3 regions of the Catellatospora chokoriensis genome follow, and region 2 is predicted to be linked to each of the others. Evidence: predicted binding sites of a transcription regulator. Region 2 holds the regulator's gene; each other region holds the start of a gene.

Region 1 (5,775 bases), on a different contig from region 2:
CGGCGCGGCTGGCAGCAGCTGCTCGTCATCTTCGCGCTCAGCCACCTGCTGCCGACCGTCGTGTTCGGTGCGCTGGCCCTCGCCGGTGTGGTCGCGAGCGGCGGGATCGACCTGGCCGGCCTCGGCCGCACCGGGGGCGAGGAGCTGATCGCCGCCCTCGGCGCGACCGCGGCCGCGTACGTGGTGGTGGTGCTGATCCTGCAGATGCTCGGCTACGCCGCGGCCACCCACCTCGCCACCCGTCAGGCGGCCGGGCTGCCCGTCACGGTCGGCGAGGCGATGCGCTACGGGCTGCGCCGCATGCTCGGCCTGGCCGCCTGGCAGGTGCTGGCCTACCTGCTCGTCGGCCTCGGCGTGGTCGCCGTCGCGGCGTGCTGCGTCCAGATCGCCTCCCTGCTCGGGCTGATCCCGGTGCTGCTGGTCGCCACGTACCTCATGATGGTGATCGCGCTGGTCGGGCCGGCTTTCCTGTTCGAACGCCGTGGGCCGCTGCGCCGGTCGAGCACGCTGCTGCACGCCGCGTTCTGGCCCACCGCCGGGCGGCTGCTGCTGCTCGGACTCACGCTGGCCGCCGGCTCCGTCATCGACCAGGTGGCCGGCGGGATCGTCACCGCGCTGGTCCCCGCGGGCGACGACGCCATGACCGTCGCGGTCGGCGGCGGCGCCACCCTGCTCACCGCCGTCATCGAGATCCCGCTGACGATGGTGATGTTCAGCGGCATCCTCATCACGTACGCCGAGCGCCGCGGCGCGGAAGGCCCCGCCTCCACCCGACAGCTGGTCGAGGAACTGGCCCGGTGACCGAACCGAGCCCGGCCCGGCCGTCCTGGCTGGGCGAGACGGTCACCCTGCTGTGGTCCTGCCGGCGGCCGCTGCTGGTGATCGGCGTGGTCACCGAGCTGGGCGGGCTGCTCGTCGTCGGCATACTGCCGCTGACGGTCCTGGCCGGAGGCGGCGGGATGCTCCTCAGCCTGGACAGACCGGTCCAGCTGGCCCTCATCTACGCGCTGCCCGCGGTGCTGACCGGCGTGTGCAACGCCTGGGCCTGGTCGGCGGCGGTCCGGGTGTTCCGCGGCGCGGTCGAGGGAGACCGGGTGCGCACGGGTGCGGCGTTGCGCCTGGGACTGCGGGATTCCGGCCGGCTGGCCCTGTGGTTGATCGGGTTCGGCCTGATCGAGGCCGCAGGCAGGGTGTACCTCGTATACGCGCTGCTGAACCGGACGATGGAATACGAGGTGGCTGCCGTGGCGACGGCCGCCGGCGGCTGGTATCTCACCTTCGCCACCGCGCTGCTGCCCCTGGTCGTGCTGTTCGAACGGCGCGGACCGGTGCGGGCCTGGTGGCTGGCGCACAGCCGGGCTGCCACCGTCGGGCAGATCGTCGCGGTGCTGGCGTTCGGCCTGGCCGTCGACAACGTGGCCGACCACGCGCTGATCAGGCTGCTCGCACCCGGGGGCGAGTACACGTGGCTGGTGGGTGTACGGGTGGCGAAGGACTCGGCGCTCGGCATCGCGACGTCGGCCGTGACGACGACCGCGCTCGCGGTGGCCTACCTGCGCCGGACGGGCCTGCCCGTTTCGCCCGCTGCCGAGCCCGCGCCGGAGGTGTTCGAGCCCGTCGTGATCGACCTCGGTCGCGTCCGGTGAACCCCGCGGCCGCCGCCCGGCCGGTGGCCGGCGCGGAGCCTGTCCGCGATCACGTCGACGGCTGTTCCGCACGGGTACTGCCAGGTAATACACCTGCGGGGGAAGGCGTACGCGGCTCGGCGGGGCGCGTCCGGGAAAGGTTGTGATCATCCCGTGTTCGCTTGCACTCGGGGGTCGAGAGTGCTAAACAGGTGATTGGCACTCTCCTCGTGTGAGTGCCAAATACGAGACCAGAAGTCGGAGTTGCGGGGCTGCCGAATGGTGGCAGCCGGTCGTCGCGGGCCAGCTCTCCGACCTCGGATTGTCCAGGAGGACAACGCCGTTATGGCCAAGATTATCGCGTTCGACGAGGAGGCTCGCCGCGGCCTCGAGCGGGGAATGAACGTCCTCGCTGACGCCGTAAAGGTGACGCTCGGCCCCAAGGGCCGCAACGTTGTGCTCGAGAAGAAGTGGGGCGCCCCCACCATCACCAACGATGGTGTGAGCATCGCCAAGGAGATCGAGCTCGAGGACCCGTACGAGAAGATCGGCGCTGAGCTGGTCAAGGAGGTCGCCAAGAAGACCGACGACGTCGCCGGTGACGGCACGACGACGGCGACCGTCCTGGCCCAGGCGCTGGTTCGCGAGGGCCTGCGCAACGTTGCCGCCGGTGCGAACCCGATGGCCCTGAAGCGGGGCATCGAGGCTGCCGTCGCGTCGGTGGCGGAGGAGCTTTCGAAGCTCGCCAAGGACGTCGAGACGAAGGAGCAGATCGCCTCCACCGCCTCGATCTCCGCGGCTGACCCGACCGTCGGCGAGATCATCGCCGAGGCGATGGACAAGGTCGGCAAGGAAGGCGTCATCACCGTCGAGGAGAGCAACACCTTCGGGCTGGAGCTGGAGCTCACCGAGGGTATGCGCTTCGACAAGGGCTTCAACTCGGCCTACTTCATCACCGACCCTGAGCGCATGGAGGCGGTCCTGGAGGACCCCTACCTGCTCATCGTCAACGGCAAGATCAGCAACGTCAAGGACATGCTGCCGATCCTCGAGAAGGTCATGCAGAGCGGCAAGCCGCTGCTGATCATCGCCGAGGACGTCGAGGGCGAGGCCCTGGCCACCCTGATCGTCAACAAGATCCGTGGCACCTTCAAGTCCGTCGCCGTCAAGGCCCCGGGCTTCGGCGACCGCCGCAAGGCCATGCTGCAGGACATCGCGATCCTGACCGGTGGCCAGGTCGTGTCCGAGGAGGTCGGCCTCAAGCTCGACAGCACCGGGCTCGACATGCTGGGCCGCGCCCGCAAGGTCGTGGTCACCAAGGACGAGACCACGATCGTCGACGGCTCCGGTGACGCCGACCAGATCAACGGCCGGGTGAACCAGATCCGCGCCGAGATCGAGAAGTCGGACTCCGACTACGACCGCGAGAAGCTGCAGGAGCGCCTGGCCAAGCTGGCCGGCGGTGTCGCGGTCATCAAGGTCGGCGCGGCCACCGAGGTCGAGCTCAAGGAGCGCAAGCACCGCATCGAGGACGCCGTTCGCAACGCGAAGGCGGCCGTCGAGGAGGGCATCGTCGCCGGTGGTGGCGTGGCGCTCGTGCAGGCCGGCAAGACCGCGTTCGAGAAGCTGGACCTCTCGGGCGACGAGGCCACCGGTGCCAACATCGTCAAGGTCGCGCTCGACGCCCCGCTGCGGCAGATCGCCGTCAACGCGGGCCTCGAGGGTGGCGTCGTGGTGGAGAAGGTGCGCAACCTGGAGCCCGGCTGGGGCCTCAACGCTGCCACCGGCGAGTACGTCGACCTGCTGAAGGCCGGCATCCTCGACCCCGCCAAGGTGACCCGCTCGGCGCTGCAGAACGCGGCCTCGATCGCGGCCCTGTTCCTCACCACCGAGGCCGTCGTGGCCGACAAGCCGGAGAAGGCGGCCGCTGCGCCCGCCGGCCCCGGCGGCGGCGAGATGGACTTCTGATCCGTCAGGATCCGTTCCACCGCACCACCTGAACACGACGAAGGCCCCCGAGCTCCGGCTCGGGGGCCTTCGCCGTTCCCCGCCACCCGCCGCCCGCTGGGCGGGGCGTCGCCTTGATCGTTCGACTTGCCTGGCAAGTGGGCGAAGGGGAGCTCAAGATACGCACAGGTGCCAGGCAAGTCGAACGATCATGGTGGGCGGGGACGGGTTACATGGCTTCGAGTTCGCGGCCCTTGGTTTCGCGGACGGCTTTCCAGACGAAGAGGAAGGCGAGCAGGGCGAACAGGGCGTACAGGCCGTAGGCGAAGGTCAGGCCGATGTTCGACAGCGCCGGGAAGGTGGTGCTGATCAGCCAGTTCGCGATCCACTGGGCGGCTGCGGCGACGGCCAGCGCGGTGGCGCGAATCTTGTTGTTGAACATCTCGCCGAGCAGCACCCAGACCACCGGTCCCCAGCTCATGCCGAAGGCGACCACGTACAGGTTCGCGGCGACCAGGGCGACCTTGCCGATCGCCGGGCTGAGCGTGGTCAGCGTCTCGCCGTTGGCCCCGATCGTTTGCGTGGCGGTGGAGAAGCACCAGGCCATCGCGCCGAGCGTGAGCACCATGCCGGCCGCGCCGACGAGCAGCAGCGGCTTGCGGCCGACCTTGTCGACCAGGGCGATCGCGATGAGCGTGGTGACGATGTTGGTGATGCTGGTGATGACCGTGATCAGCAGGGCGTCGGACTCGCTGAACCCCACCGACGCCCACAGCGCCGACGAGTAGTAGAAGATCACGTTGATGCCGACGAACTGCTGGAACACCGAGAGCAGGATGCCGACCCAGACGATGGGCTGCAGGCCGAGCCGGGGGCCCTTGAGCACGCTCAGGTGGACCTTCTCGGTGGCGCCGGCCACGGTCTGCTTGATGTCGGTGATGCGCTTCTCGACGTCGCCGCCGATCAGCCGCTTGATGACGTCGCGCGCCTCGGCGAGGCGGCCGCGGCGCACGAGATAGCGCGGGGACTCCGGAATCTGCAGCGCCAGCACGCCGTAGATCACCGCGGGGATCGCGGCGGAGGCGAACATCCAGCGCCAGGCCGCGCCGCCCCAGGGCACCGCCTCCATCGCGCCGCCGGCCACGTCGGCCAGCAGGTAGTCGACGAGCAGGGCGACGAAGATGCCGCTGACGATGGCGAGCTGCTGCAGCGAGCCGAGCCGGCCGCGGATGTGGGCGGGGGAGACCTCGGCGATGTACGCGGGCGCGATGACGCTGGCCGCGCCCACGCCGAGACCGCCGATGATGCGCCAGAACGTCAGGTCGACGGGGCTGAAGGCGAGGCCGGAGCCGATCGAGCTGGCGATGAAGAGGCCCGCGGCGATCAGCATCACCCGCACCCGGCCCAGCCGGTCGGCCAGCGGGCCGGCGAACCAGGCGCCGACGGCGCAGCCCAGCAGGGCCGCCGACACGACGAAGCCGAGGGCCACCGAGCCCAGATGGAAGGTGTTGCGCAGGGCGTCGACGGTGCCGTTGATGACCGCGGTGTCATACCCGAAGAGGAAACCGCCCACCGCGGCTGCGGCAGCGACCAGGATCGCCGCCCCCTTGGTCTCGTGGGGTTCCGCTATGGGGCTGGTCGGGGCTGCCACATCCTCATCGTCCCCGGAAAACCCGAGTTCGAATCTAAATTGCGAAAAAAGCCCGACTCATAGCATTTTGTGGAACAGGAAGAAGACCCGCTCGATGACCGCGCCCGCCGCTCCGGAGTAGAACGGGACCGGTCCCACCCAGCCGATCTGGGCTCGGGTGATGCCGCGGTCGGCCTGGTCGCGCAGGCACCGTCGCAGCAGGACGCCGCCGATGCCGAGCCCCGCCGCGGCGGGCAGGGTGCCCATCGGGCCGAACCAGCTCGGGCGGCAGCCGCCCCAGGCGGCGAACGCGATCGGCTGCCCGTCGCGGATGGCGAGGTGGCAGCCCCCGCTGCCGCCGACGGCTCGCTCGACCTCGGCGACCCAGGCCGGGCCCCACTCGGCGGCGATCAGCGGGCGCAGCTCCGCCAGGTCGTCGGGCGTGGCCGCGCGGACGACCACGTGCGCGGCGGCGAGCCGTTCCTGCGCGGTCCGGGTCTCGCGCAGCGCGGGCGAGCCCTCGGCCAGGTCCGCGGTCATGTTCCACGCCGTACGGTCATGGGCGTAGCCGAG
Region 2 (5,775 bases):
CCGGACCACCGCGGACGCCACGCCACCCCGCCCGTCGGCGAGCAGCAGCGCCTCGCCCACCCGCAGCCGCTGCACGGTCGCGGCGTGGTGGCCCTCCGCCCCGCCGAGCGTGTAGAGGCCCTCACCCGGCAGTTCGTCGACCAGAAACAGCGGCGCGCTCACGTGCCACACCCTCCAACGTTGATCATGAACTTATGGGAGTGACACGCCGTCGAACACGTCCATAAGTTCATGATCAACGCGGCAGGGGCGGGCCGTCAGTGGCCGTTGAAGGCGTCGCGGACTCGGGAGAAGAAGCCGCCCTGCTTGGAGAGTTCGGCGACCTCCTCGCCGCGGAGGCGGGCGAACTCGCGGAGCATGCGCTCCTGCTCGCCGTCCAGGCGGGTGGGGGTGCGGACGTCGAGGTGCACGAAGAGGTCGCCACGGCCGGTGCCGCGCAGGTGCGGGACGCCCTTGGCGCGGATGCGCAGGGTGGAGTTGGGCTGGGTGCCCGGCTTGACCTCCACCTGCTCCTCGGAGTCCAGGGTCTTGATGGTGAGGCGGGTGCCCAGGGCGGCGGCGGTCATCGGGACGGTGACCTTGCAGTGCAGGTCGTCGCCCTTGCGCGCGTACACGTCGTGGGCCCGCTCGTGGATCTCCACGTAGAGGTCGCCGGAGGGGCCGCCGCCGGGGCCGACCTCGCCCTGGTTGGCCAGCCGGATGCGCATGCCGTCCTCGACGCCTGCCGGGATCTTGACGGTCAGGCTGCGGCGGGTGCGGACCCGGCCGTCGCCGGCGCAGGTCGGGCACGGGTGCGGGATGGTGGTGCCGAAGCCCTGGCAGGCGTTGCACGGGCGCGACGACACGACCTGGCCCAGGAAGGTGCGCTGCACCGACTGCACCTCGCCGCGGCCGCCGCAGGTGTCGCAGGTCTGCGGGTGGGTGCCCGCGGCGGTGCCGGCTCCCGAGCAGGTGGTGCAGAGCACCGCGGTGTCCACGGTGATCGGCGCCTCGACGCCGAACGCGGTCTCGAACAGGTCGAGGTCCAGCCGCAGGATCGCGTCGGCGCCGGGGCGGGTGCGCGGGCGCGGGCCGCGCGAGCCGCTGCCGCCGAAGAACGCGTCCATGATGTCCTGGAAGCCGACGAACGGGCCGCCGCCGGGACCGCCCGGACCCGCGCCGCCTCCGCCCGGCGCGAGCGGGTCCCCGCCCAGGTCGACCATCCGACGCTTCTGGTCGTCGGACAGCACCTCGTACGCGTTGTTGATGTCCTTGAACTTCTCCGCCGCGGCCGGGTCCGGATTGACGTCCGGGTGGTACTGACGGGCGAGCTTGCGGTAAGCCCGCTTGATGTCGTCGGCGTCGGCGTCCTTGGGAACGCCGAGAATGCCGTAGTAGTCCTTGGCCACGCTGTCCTCAAGCCTCGTTCAGCAACAACAGGAAATTCGGAATCAATGTCCCAGCATCTCGCCGACGTAACGCGCGACGGCGCGAACGGTGGCGATGGTGCCGGGGTAGTCCATGCGGGTCGGGCCGACGATGCCCATCCCACCCACCACGGTCGCACCCGGGCCGTAGCCCGTGCTGACCACCGAGGTGGCCCGCAGGTCGACGACCTCGTTCTCGTCGCCGATGCGCACCCTGGCCGCGCCCGACTTCACCTCGTCGAAGAGCTTGAGCAGGATGACCTCCTCCTCGAGCGCCTCCAGGATCGGCCGCAGCGCGCCCGTGGTCAGGTCCAGCGGGCCCATCCGGGCCAGGTTCGACGTGCCGGCCAGCGCGAGGCGCTCCTCGTGCCGCTCGACGAGGGTCTCCAGCAGGACGCTGACCAGCGTGCTCATGGTTGCCTTCGCCTGCGGCTCGGCCCGCTCCACCAGGCCCTGCACCAGCGGCGGGGTGTCCACCAGCTTCACGCCGACCAGGGTCGCGTTGAGGGTGCGGCGCAGCTCGGTGATCTCCTCGACCTCGACCGGGCCGGGCAGCTCGACGACCCGCTGCTCGACGCGGCCGGTGTCGGTGATCATGACCAGCAGCAGCCGGGTGGTGGAGACCGGGACCAGCTCCAGATGGCGTACGGAGGAGCGGGTCAGGCTCGGGTACTGCACGACGGCGACCTGGCGGGTCAGCTGCGCCAGCAGCCGCACCGCACGGTGCACGACGTCGTCGAGGTCGACCGCGCCGACCAGGAAGCGCTCGATCGCCCGGCGCTCGGCCGGGGAGAGCGGCTTGACCCGCGACAGCCGGTCGACGAACAGGCGGTAGCCGCGGTCGGTCGGCACCCGGCCGGCCGAGGTGTGCGGCTGGCGGATGTAGCCCTCCTCCTCGAGGACGGCCATGTCGTTGCGCACTGTCGCCGGGGACACACCGAGGGCGTGCCGTTCGACCAGTGCCTTGCTCCCGACGGGCTCCTGCGTCGCGACGTAGTCCTCGACGATGGCACGCAGCACTTCGAGCTTGCGGTCATCCAGACCCATACGCACCTCCCGGCTGGCACTCGTCGTGAGTGAGTGCCAGTCTACGTGGGCCGTCACCCGGACGGCATAGGCGTGGTGACGGGGTCGACACCCGCACGGCATCCGACACCGTTCGCACCCATCGGCAAAGTGGACGCCCGGTAAACTCGTCCATTCGGTTCGCAGAGTGTCGCCTATCGGTCACGGGTGTTGACTGGCGCCGATTGATCCACACACCTAGCCTGGCGGGCATGAGTGAACCCACCCCGCCCGGCTCTTCCGAGCCGCCGGTTCCTTCGGCCCCCTCCTACGAGCCGCCGTCGGCCCCCGCTTCTCCCCCGCCGTCCGCCCCCGGTGGCTACGGCCCGCCGCCGGTCGTCGGCAACGTCGCGCCGGCCGGTTTCGCCAACAACGACGACAAGACCTGGGCACTGGTCGCCCACTTCGGCGGTGCGGCCGGCGCGCTGCTCGGCGCCGGTGGCGGCGGCTGGGTCGCCCCGCTGATCGCGCTGCTGGTGCAGGGCCCGAAGTCGCCCGCGGCCCGCGCACACGCGGTCGAGGCGCTGAACTTCCAGATCGGCATCTCGATCGTGTCGATCGTCTGCTGGATCCTCAGCTGCCTGATCATCCCGATCTTCATCGCGCTCGCCGCGACCGTGGTCGGCGTGGTCTTCGGCGTGCTGGCCGGCATCAAGGCCAACGAGGGCCAGCTGTACACGTACCCGATGTCGTTCCTGAAGCTGGTCAAGTAAGCAGTTCACCAGGCCAGCAGGGAGTGGACCACCGCGTCCGCGAGGAGACGGCCGCGCAGCGTCAGCGCCGCGCGGCCGTCTGCGTACGCGGAGGGCTCCAGCAGCCCGTCGGCCAGCGCCTGCCCCGCCGCGGCACGCCCGGCCTCGTCCAGCACCTCCAGCGGCAGGCCCTCGACCAGGCGCAGCCGGAGCAGCACGTCCTCGGTGTGCCGCTGCTCGGCGGTGAGGATCTCCCGGCCCAGACCCGGGGACAGGCCCTCGGCCAGCCGGGCGGCGTACCGCGCCGGGTGCTTGACGTTCCACCAGCGCACCCCGCCGACGTGGCTGTGCGCCCCGGGCCCCAGGCCCCACCAGTCGCCGCCCTGCCAGTAGAGCAGGTTGTGCGCGCACCGCGCGGCCTCGTCGGCGGCCCAGTTGGAGACCTCGTACCAGTCCAGCCCGGCGGCGGACAGCGCCGCCTCGGCCGCCAGGTAGCGGTCGGCGGCCACGTCGTCGTCCGGGGACGCCAGCTCCCCGCGCCGGATCCGGGCCGACAGGCGGGTGCCGTCCTCCACGATCAGGGCGTACGCGCTGACGTGGTCCACCCCCGCCCCCACCACCGCGGCCAGCGAGGCGGCGAAGTCGTCCTCGGTCTCCCCCGGCGTGCCGTAGATCAGGTCCAGGTTGACGTGCTCGAACCCGGCCTCTCGTGCCTCGACCGCGGCGGCCGGGGCGCGTCCCGCGGTGTGCTTGCGGTCCAGGATGCGCAGCACCCCGGGCGCCGCCGACTGCATGCCCAGCGAGATCCGGGTGAACCCGGCCCGGCGCAGTTCCCGCAGCGAGGCGGGGTCGACGGATTCGGGGTTGGCCTCGGTGGTGACCTCCGCCCCGGCGGCCAGGCCCCAGGTGCGGTCGACCGCCTCCAGCATCCGCCCGAGCTGGGCCGGCTTGAGCAGGGTCGGCGTGCCGCCGCCGACGAAGACGGTGTCCACCCGCGGCGGGGCGGGCAGCACCTTCGCGGCCAGCGCCAGCTCGGCCAGCACCGCCTCGACGTAACCCTCGGTGTCCGCGCCGCCCAGCTCCGAGGCGGTGTAGGTGTTGAAGTCGCAGTAGCCGCAGCGGCTGGCGCAGAAGGGCACGTGCAGGTACACGCCGAAGCCGCGTCCGCCGACGTCGGCCAGCGCGGAGTCGGGAAGAGTGCCGTCGTCGGGGACGGGTTCACCGTCGGGAAGCTGGGCCACGGCTCTAGTCTGCCCTCATGTCCTCACCTGACTCCCACCTCGTCCGGGTCACCCACGCCCGCGGCGTAACCACGATCACCCTCGACAGCCCGCACAACCGCAACGCGCTGTCGCAGCGGCTGATGACCGAGCTGCTGGCGGCGCTCGCCGAGGCGAACGCCGACGAGCGGGTCCGGGTGATCGTGCTCGACCACACCGGGCCGGTCTTCTGCTCCGGGGCCGACCTGGCCGAGACCGCCGCCGCGGCGAAGTCGGGGCAGATGCCGGCCGCGCTGCTCGGCGACGTGCTGGGCGCGGTGGCGAGGTCGGCGAAGCCGGTGGTGGCCGCGGTGCGCGGACCGGCGCGGGCGGGCGGACTGGGCCTGATCGCCGCGGCCGACCTGGCCGTGTGCGCGGCCCAGGCGACGTTCGCGTTCACCGAGGTGCGGCTGGGCGTGGTGCCCGCGCTGATCTCGGCGACGGTGCTGCCGCGGCTGGCCCCGCGTGCCGCCGCGGAGCTGTACCTGACCGGCGATGTCTTCGACGGCGCCCGCGCCGCCGCGATCGGCCTGGTCACCGCGACCGCACCGGACGACGACCTGGACGCCGTCGTGGCGCGCTGGTGCGACAGCCTGGTCCGGGGCGCCCCCGCGTCGCTGGCGACCACGAAGGAGCTGCTGCGCCGCCGCCCGGAGCCGGAACTCGACGCCGAGCTGGCCTACCTGTCGGAAATCTCGCTGCGCTTCTTCGGCTCCGCGGAAGGCCGGGAAGGAGTCGCCGCATTCCGGGAGAAACGGGATGCCGCATGGGTTCCGCGGTCCGACGAGCACGGTGCCACGGCGGCGGGCACACCGTAGGGTGGCCTGAACGAGCCTGCGGCGGGGGGCACTTTCCCGGGAGAACCGGGAGGTGCCCGCCGACCGCATCGACGTCGAGGAGGCCGCCGTGAAGGGCCGGCAGGTGCTGACCGTCCTGGTGATCCTCGTCGTGGTGTTCGGCGTCGGCGGCTACCTCGCCCGGCAGCAGTTCGACGGCAAGCTGGAGCTGCCCCGGCTGGGCGCGCCCAAGTGCGTGGCCCGCGCCGACGGCGAGGTGCGGCTGGACCCCGAGCAGATGGCCAACGCGGCGACCATCGCCGCCGTCGGCATCGCCCGCAACGTGCCCGATCGCGCGGTGGTGGTCGCGCTGGCCACCGCCCTGCAGGAGTCGAAGCTGCGCAACCTGGAGCACCTCGGCGAGGGCAACGACCACGACTCGCTCGGCCTGTTCCAGCAGCGGCCCAGCCAGGGCTGGGGCACCGCCACGCAGATCATGGACCCGCGGCACGCGGCCCGGCGCTTCTACACCAGCCTGACCAAGGTCAAGGGCTGGCAGAAGATGCGCGTCACCGAG
Region 3 (5,775 bases), on a different contig from region 2:
GTTCTTGGCGCCCTTCTCGGTGAGGCACTTGACCAGGCCCTCACCCTGCAGGCGGCCGACCGCGACGTTGTCGAAGGACACGTAGTACTTCGCGTTGCCGCCCAGCGTGAGCCGGTCGTAGTCGATGGTCGGGATGCCCTGCGCCGCGGCCTTGTCCAGCACGGCCTTGCCGGTGCCGGAGTCGAGGTTGACGATGACCAGGACGGTGACGCCCTTGGTGATCATCTGGTCGGCCAGGCTCTGGAACTGGGTCTTGTCACCCTGGGCGTTCTGGATGTCGTACTTGACGTTGGCGGCCTTGAAGGCCTCCTCCAGGTACTTGCGGTCCGCGGTCTCCCAGCGGGCCGAGGACTTGCTGTCCGGCAGGATGACGCCGACGAACGGCGTCTTCGAGTCGGCGGGCTGGGCGTCTTCCGCACAGGCGGCCAAGCCGCTGACGGCCATCAGGCCGGTCATGGCTACAGCCAGGATCCCTTTGCGCATCGTTGCTCAAATCCTCTCGGATTCAGGGGTGTGTATTCAGGTGGTGCGGGCGGCCCCGCCGGGTTCCGGGACCAGGCGAGTCCAACAGCGTTCATCAGTGCGTGAGGCCGGTCACACGGGGTTTTGTTGTGTGCGACAACGTATGCGCAACAAATACAAACGCGCAAGCCCAAGGTTTGTTGTTGGCAATAACAATTCAGCAACGTCCCCGTAACCCGCCCGCTCGCTGCCCTTTCCCGAACCGCCGATCTTGCGTGAACTGTGGGTACGACACACTCAATCCCGGCAATTGGACAACCGTTCGCGCAAGATCTTCGTGATCTTGGCGTGGTGGGTCCGGGGGGGGCACGGGGGTGGTGGGGTGAGCGGGGCGGCGAAGGGTGCTCGGCCGGGCATTTTGGTCAGCTGGGCTCTTCCGCGTCGTGGCGGCCGGGGGCGAGGGCAGGCCCGTGGTGGCGCGCAGGCGATGACAAACCGGGATGTATCGGTGATGGCACCGAGGATGATCCGTGGCGTCGGCCCACCGTGGGCCCGGGGCCGCCCGGCGGCTCGCCCGCTGCGCGACGTGCGCCGGCGGCCCGAAGGCGGGTGCGGGTCAGGCGCGGGCGATGGGGGCGAGGGTGGCCGAGGTGAGGCGGACCAGATCGGTCGGTGCCAGGCGGAGCTGGAGGCCGCGCTTGCCGGCGGAGACGTAGATCAGATCGCTGTCGAGGGCCGACCGGTCGATCACCGTGGGCAGGCGTTTGCGCTGGCCGAGCGGGCTGATGCCGCCGCGGACGTAGCCGGTGGTCTTCTCGGCGAGGTCACGGTCGGCCATGGCCGCCTTCTTGCCGCCGGCCGCCGCGGCGAGCGCCTTGAGGTCGATCTCGCCGGTCACCGGCACCACAGCCACCGTGAGCGCGCCGTCGACCTCGGTGACCAGCGTCTTGAACACGCTCGCCGGGTCGGCGCCGATGGCCTCGGCGACCAGCGCGCCGTAGTTGGGAGAGTCGGGCGAGACCTCGTACGGGTGCAGCGTGTGCTTCACCTTCTGCTTGGTGAGCAGTGCTGTCGCGGGAGTCCCCTGGCTGGCCACGCCGCGATGCTACCGCCGCCGCGGGCACGGGAATCGATCAGGGACTTGTGGACACGACACGCCGTCGAACACGTCCACAGGTTCATGATCAACCCGGTGGGGGGAGGGGGGTGGCGAGGATGGCGAGGGGGGCGGTGCCGGTGCGGGTGAGGAGGAGGGAGGCGGGGCGGGGGCCGGCGAGGCGGAGGTCTCGGCGGAGCTGTTCGACGTCGAGGGCGCTGCCGCGTTTGAGGATCTCCAGGCGGCCCACACCGCGGTCGCGCAGCGTGGCGCGCAGGCGCTTGAGGGAGAACGGGACGACCTCGTCGACGGCGAAGCAGCGGCCGAACGGGGAGGCGATCGGGGTGTCGGACCAGATGTAGGCGATGTTCGGGTCGGCCAGCCAGCCGTCATGGGCGGCGGCGAACTCGGCGACCAGGTGGGCGCGGACCACCGCGCCGTCGGGGTCGGTCACGTAGCGGCCGGGCGGGGCGACCGGCGCGGTCTGCTCGCCGGTGCCGGTGAGCTCGTGCGGGACGCCGTCGCGGAACACCGTGGCCCGGCGCGGCGACGACGCCAGCGGGCCGCACCAGGCGGCGGCCTCGACCACGTCGCCGTCGACCGACACCAGTTCCAGCTCGCAACCCGGGGGCAGCAGCGCCTGGTCGATGCCGGGGGCGAGCTTGAGCACCGTGTGCGGCACCCGCTGCGGCAGCGACACCACCCAGTCCCACGGCGGCGAGTAGTCCTCGGGCCGGAACACGCGCCGGCCCCCGCTGCGCCGAGCCGGGTCGCAGAACACCGCGTCGACCTGGCTCAGGTCGAAGTCGCGCGCGTCGCCGCAGGTCACGGTCGCCTGGGGGGCGTTGAGCGCGGCGCAGGCGGCGGTGAGCGGGTCGGCGTCGACGCCGTACGCCCGGATGCCGGTGGCGGCGACGGCGCGCAGGTCGGCGCCGAGGCCGCAGCCCAGGTCGGCCAGGACCGTCGCCCCGGCGGCACGCAGCCGGGCCGCGCGCCGGGTCGCGACGATCTCGCGGGTGGCCTGCTCCAGCCCGGCGCGGGTGAGGAAGACCCGCCCGGCGTCCGCACCGAACTTGGCGGCGGCCCGACCGCGCAGCGCGACCTGGGTGAGGGCGGCGGCGGCGAGGCCGGGTGGCACGCCGCGGGCCCGCAGCGCCGAGGCGGCGGCCAGCTCGTCGGTCCCGGCCAGCTTCGCGGCCAGGTCCAGCGCCGCCACACCGTCGGGGGTACGCAGCTGCGCGAGCTGATCGAGGTCCACGCCCTCATTCTGGCAGCGGCCGCGCGCGGACTCCGGCGGCGGCGGGTGGATCGAGGACGTCACAGTCGGGCGCGACACGCCCCCGGTGAGCGCTGGACACCAGGTGAATCGGATAATTCACCTAGTGGCGGCTGGCACTCTCCTTGACTGAGTGCTAGACGCGGCATAATGTTCGGAGTTAGCACCCTGCCATGCAGAGTGCTAACGCATGACCCGCCCGGCGCGGCCGACACCCGCGACGACGGCAACGCTCGGGCGAAGACTTGACCAGAAGACAACACCCGGGTCTCGTGCCGCGAGATCCCGGGGCTATACCCCAGGAGGGTATGCTCGTGACTACCGCGACGAAGGTTGCGATCAAGCCGCTCGAGGACCGGATCCTGGTCCAGGCGAACGAGGCTGAGACCACCACCGCGTCGGGCCTCGTGATCCCCGACACCGCCAAGGAGAAGCCGCAGGAGGGCACCGTCCTCGCTGTCGGCCCCGGCCGCGTCGACGACAAGGGCACCCGCATCCCGGTCGACGTCAAGGTGGGTGACAAGGTCATCTACTCGAAGTACGGCGGCACCGAGGTCAAGTACGCCGGCGAGGAGTACCTGCTGCTCTCCGCCCGCGACGTCCTCGCGGTCGTCGAGAAGTGATCCGTGCGATGCCCCGGCCCGCCCGCGAGGGCGAGCCGGGGCATCGTGACGTTTAAGGGAGACGATTGATGCCTAAGATCCTTAGCTTCTCCGACGACGCACGGCACCTGCTGGAGCACGGTGTCAACGCGCTCGCCGACGCTGTCAAGGTCACGCTCGGCCCGAAGGGCCGCAACGTGGTGCTGGACAAGAAGTTCGGCGCGCCCACGATCACCAACGACGGCGTCACCATCGCCAAGGAGATCGAGCTGTCGAGCCCGTACGAGAACCTGGGCGCGCAACTGGTCAAGGAGGTGGCGACGAAGACCAACGACGTCGCCGGTGACGGCACCACCACGGCCACCGTGCTGGCCCAGGCGATGGTCCGCGAGGGCCTGCGCAACGTGACCGCGGGCACCAACCCGGCGGGCATCAAGCGCGGCATCGACGCGGCCGTCACCAAGATCAGCGACGCGCTGCTGGCCAAGGCGACCCCGGTCGCCGACAAGTCGGACATCGCGCAGGTCGCGACGATCTCGGCGCAGGACTCCACCATCGGTGAGCTGATCGCCGAGGCGATGGACAAGGTCGGCCGGGACGGTGTCATCACCGTCGAAGAGGGCTCGACCATGACCACCGAGCTCGACATCACCGAGGGCATGCAGTTCGACAAGGGCTTCATCTCGCCGCACTTCGTCACCGACCCCGAGTCGGGCGAGGCCGTGCTGGACGACCCGTACATCCTCATCACCACCAGCAAGATCTCCTCGATCGAGGAGCTGCTGCCGCTGCTGGAGAAGGTGCTCCAGACCAGCAAGCCGCTGCTGATCGTGGCCGAGGACGTCGACGGCCAGGCGCTGAGCACGCTGGTGGTGAACTCGATCCGCAAGACCGTCAAGGTCGCCGCGGTGAAGGCCCCCGGCTTCGGCGACCGCCGCAAGGCGATGCTGCAGGACCTGGCCGTGCTCACCGGCGGCGAGCTGATCGCGCCCGAGCTGGGCTACAAGCTCGACGCCGTCACCCTGGAGCAGCTCGGCCAGGCGCGTCGCGCGGTCATCACCAAGGACACCACCACGATCGTGGACGGTGGCGGCTCGCAGGACGAGGTCGACTCGCGCGTCTCGCAGATCCGCAAGGAGATCGAGGCCTCGGACTCCGACTGGGACAAGGAGAAGCTGGGCGAGCGCCTGGCCAAGCTGTCCGGCGGCATCGCCGTCATCAAGGTCGGCGCCGCGACCGAGGTCGAGATGAAGGAGCGCAAGCACCGCATCGAGGACGCCATCGCGGCCACTCGCGCGGCGGTCGAGGAGGGCATCGTGCCCGGCGGCGGCGCCGCGCTCGCTCAGATCGTGAGCGTGCTCGACGACGACCTCGGCTTCACCGGCGAGGAGAAGGTCGGCGTCTCGATCGTGCGCAAGGCGCTGGTCGAGCCGCTGCGCTGGATCGCGCAGAACGCCGGCCACGACGGCTACGTCATCGTGCAGAAGGTCCAGGGCAGCGACTGGGGCACCGGCCTCGACGCGGCCAAGGGCGAGTTCGTCGACCTGGTCAAGTCCGGCATCGTCGACCCGGTGAAGGTGACCCGCAACGCGGCCATCAACGCCGCGTCGATCGCCGGCCTGCTGCTCACCACCGAGTCCCTGGTGGTCGAGAAGCCGGCCAAGGCCGAGCCCGCGGGCAACGGCGGCCACGGCCACTCGCACGGCCACGGTCACCAGCACGGCCCGGGCTTCTGAGCCTGAGCAGCTGACCTCGACGGCGGGTCCCGGCTTCGGCCGGGGCCCGCTGTCGCCTTTCCCCTGGCCCCGCCCGGCGCACACGCCTGCAGTTTCGGGGAATCTGCACGTTCCGGCCGGTGCGAGGCTGCACTTTCCCCGAAACTGCCGCGCGCGCCGGGACCGAGCGCAGGCATCGGTAAGGCATCGGTAAGGCGTCGGGTGATGTCGCTCGGGGCTCGTTCGGAGCAGACTGGCGATCGTGGTGAGTCGGAGCAGGGCGATGATCGCGGGCGTGGCCTCGGCCGCGGTGGCGGTGGGGCTGGGCGAGCTGGTCGCGGTGTGGACGGGGCCGCGCAGCGCGCCGCTGATCGCGGTCGGCGGCGCGGTGATCGACCTGGTGCCGGAGCCGGTCAAGGCCGCGGCGATCAGCGTCTTCGGGGTGTACGACAAGGTGGCCCTGCTGGTCGGCACGGCGCTGCTGCTGGTGGTCTTCGCGGCGCTGGTGGGCCTGGCCGCACGCCGTGACTTCCGCTGGGGCGTGGCCGGGATCATGCTGTTCGGCCTGATCGGGGCCGCGGCGGCGCTGACCCGCCCGAACGCCGGGGCCGCCGCGTTCCTGCC

The links. Region 2 encodes HrcA, which represses chaperone genes, less so after heat shock. Its sites were predicted from a motif close to GGTTNGCACNCTCNNNNNGAGNGTGCNAACC; they were not measured.
Region 1: the regulator HrcA is predicted to act here: its motif matches at 1,840-1,870, upstream of groL (chaperonin GroEL).
Region 3: the regulator HrcA is predicted to act here: its motif matches at 2,993-3,023, upstream of groES (co-chaperone GroES).

The regions. Positions count from the first base shown of each region.
Region 1 is NZ_JAAOTI010000039.1:55,520-61,294, forward strand. Features, by position in the region: gene HAV39_RS37830 (hypothetical protein) at 1-801, shown strand, start outside; gene HAV39_RS37835 (hypothetical protein) at 798-1,646, shown strand; gene groL (chaperonin GroEL) at 1,971-3,593, shown strand; gene HAV39_RS37845 (sugar porter family MFS transporter) at 3,802-5,223, opposite strand; gene HAV39_RS37850 (GNAT family N-acetyltransferase) at 5,281-5,775, opposite strand, start outside.
Region 2 is NZ_JAAOTI010000015.1:56,406-62,180, reverse strand. Features, by position in the region: gene HAV39_RS22750 (16S rRNA (uracil(1498)-N(3))-methyltransferase) at 1-162, opposite strand, end outside; gene dnaJ (molecular chaperone DnaJ) at 258-1,388, opposite strand; gene hrcA (heat-inducible transcriptional repressor HrcA) at 1,431-2,453, opposite strand; gene HAV39_RS22735 (DUF4870 domain-containing protein) at 2,684-3,184, shown strand; gene hemW (radical SAM family heme chaperone HemW) at 3,190-4,404, opposite strand; gene HAV39_RS22725 (enoyl-CoA hydratase-related protein) at 4,422-5,240, shown strand; gene HAV39_RS22720 (hypothetical protein) at 5,293-5,775, shown strand, end outside.
Region 3 is NZ_JAAOTI010000013.1:214,058-219,832, reverse strand. Features, by position in the region: gene HAV39_RS21035 (sugar ABC transporter substrate-binding protein) at 1-483, opposite strand, end outside; gene ybaK (Cys-tRNA(Pro) deacylase) at 1,079-1,558, opposite strand; gene HAV39_RS21025 (class I SAM-dependent methyltransferase) at 1,647-2,816, opposite strand; gene groES (co-chaperone GroES) at 3,143-3,457, shown strand; gene groL (chaperonin GroEL) at 3,526-5,172, shown strand; gene HAV39_RS21010 (molybdopterin-dependent oxidoreductase) at 5,435-5,775, shown strand, end outside.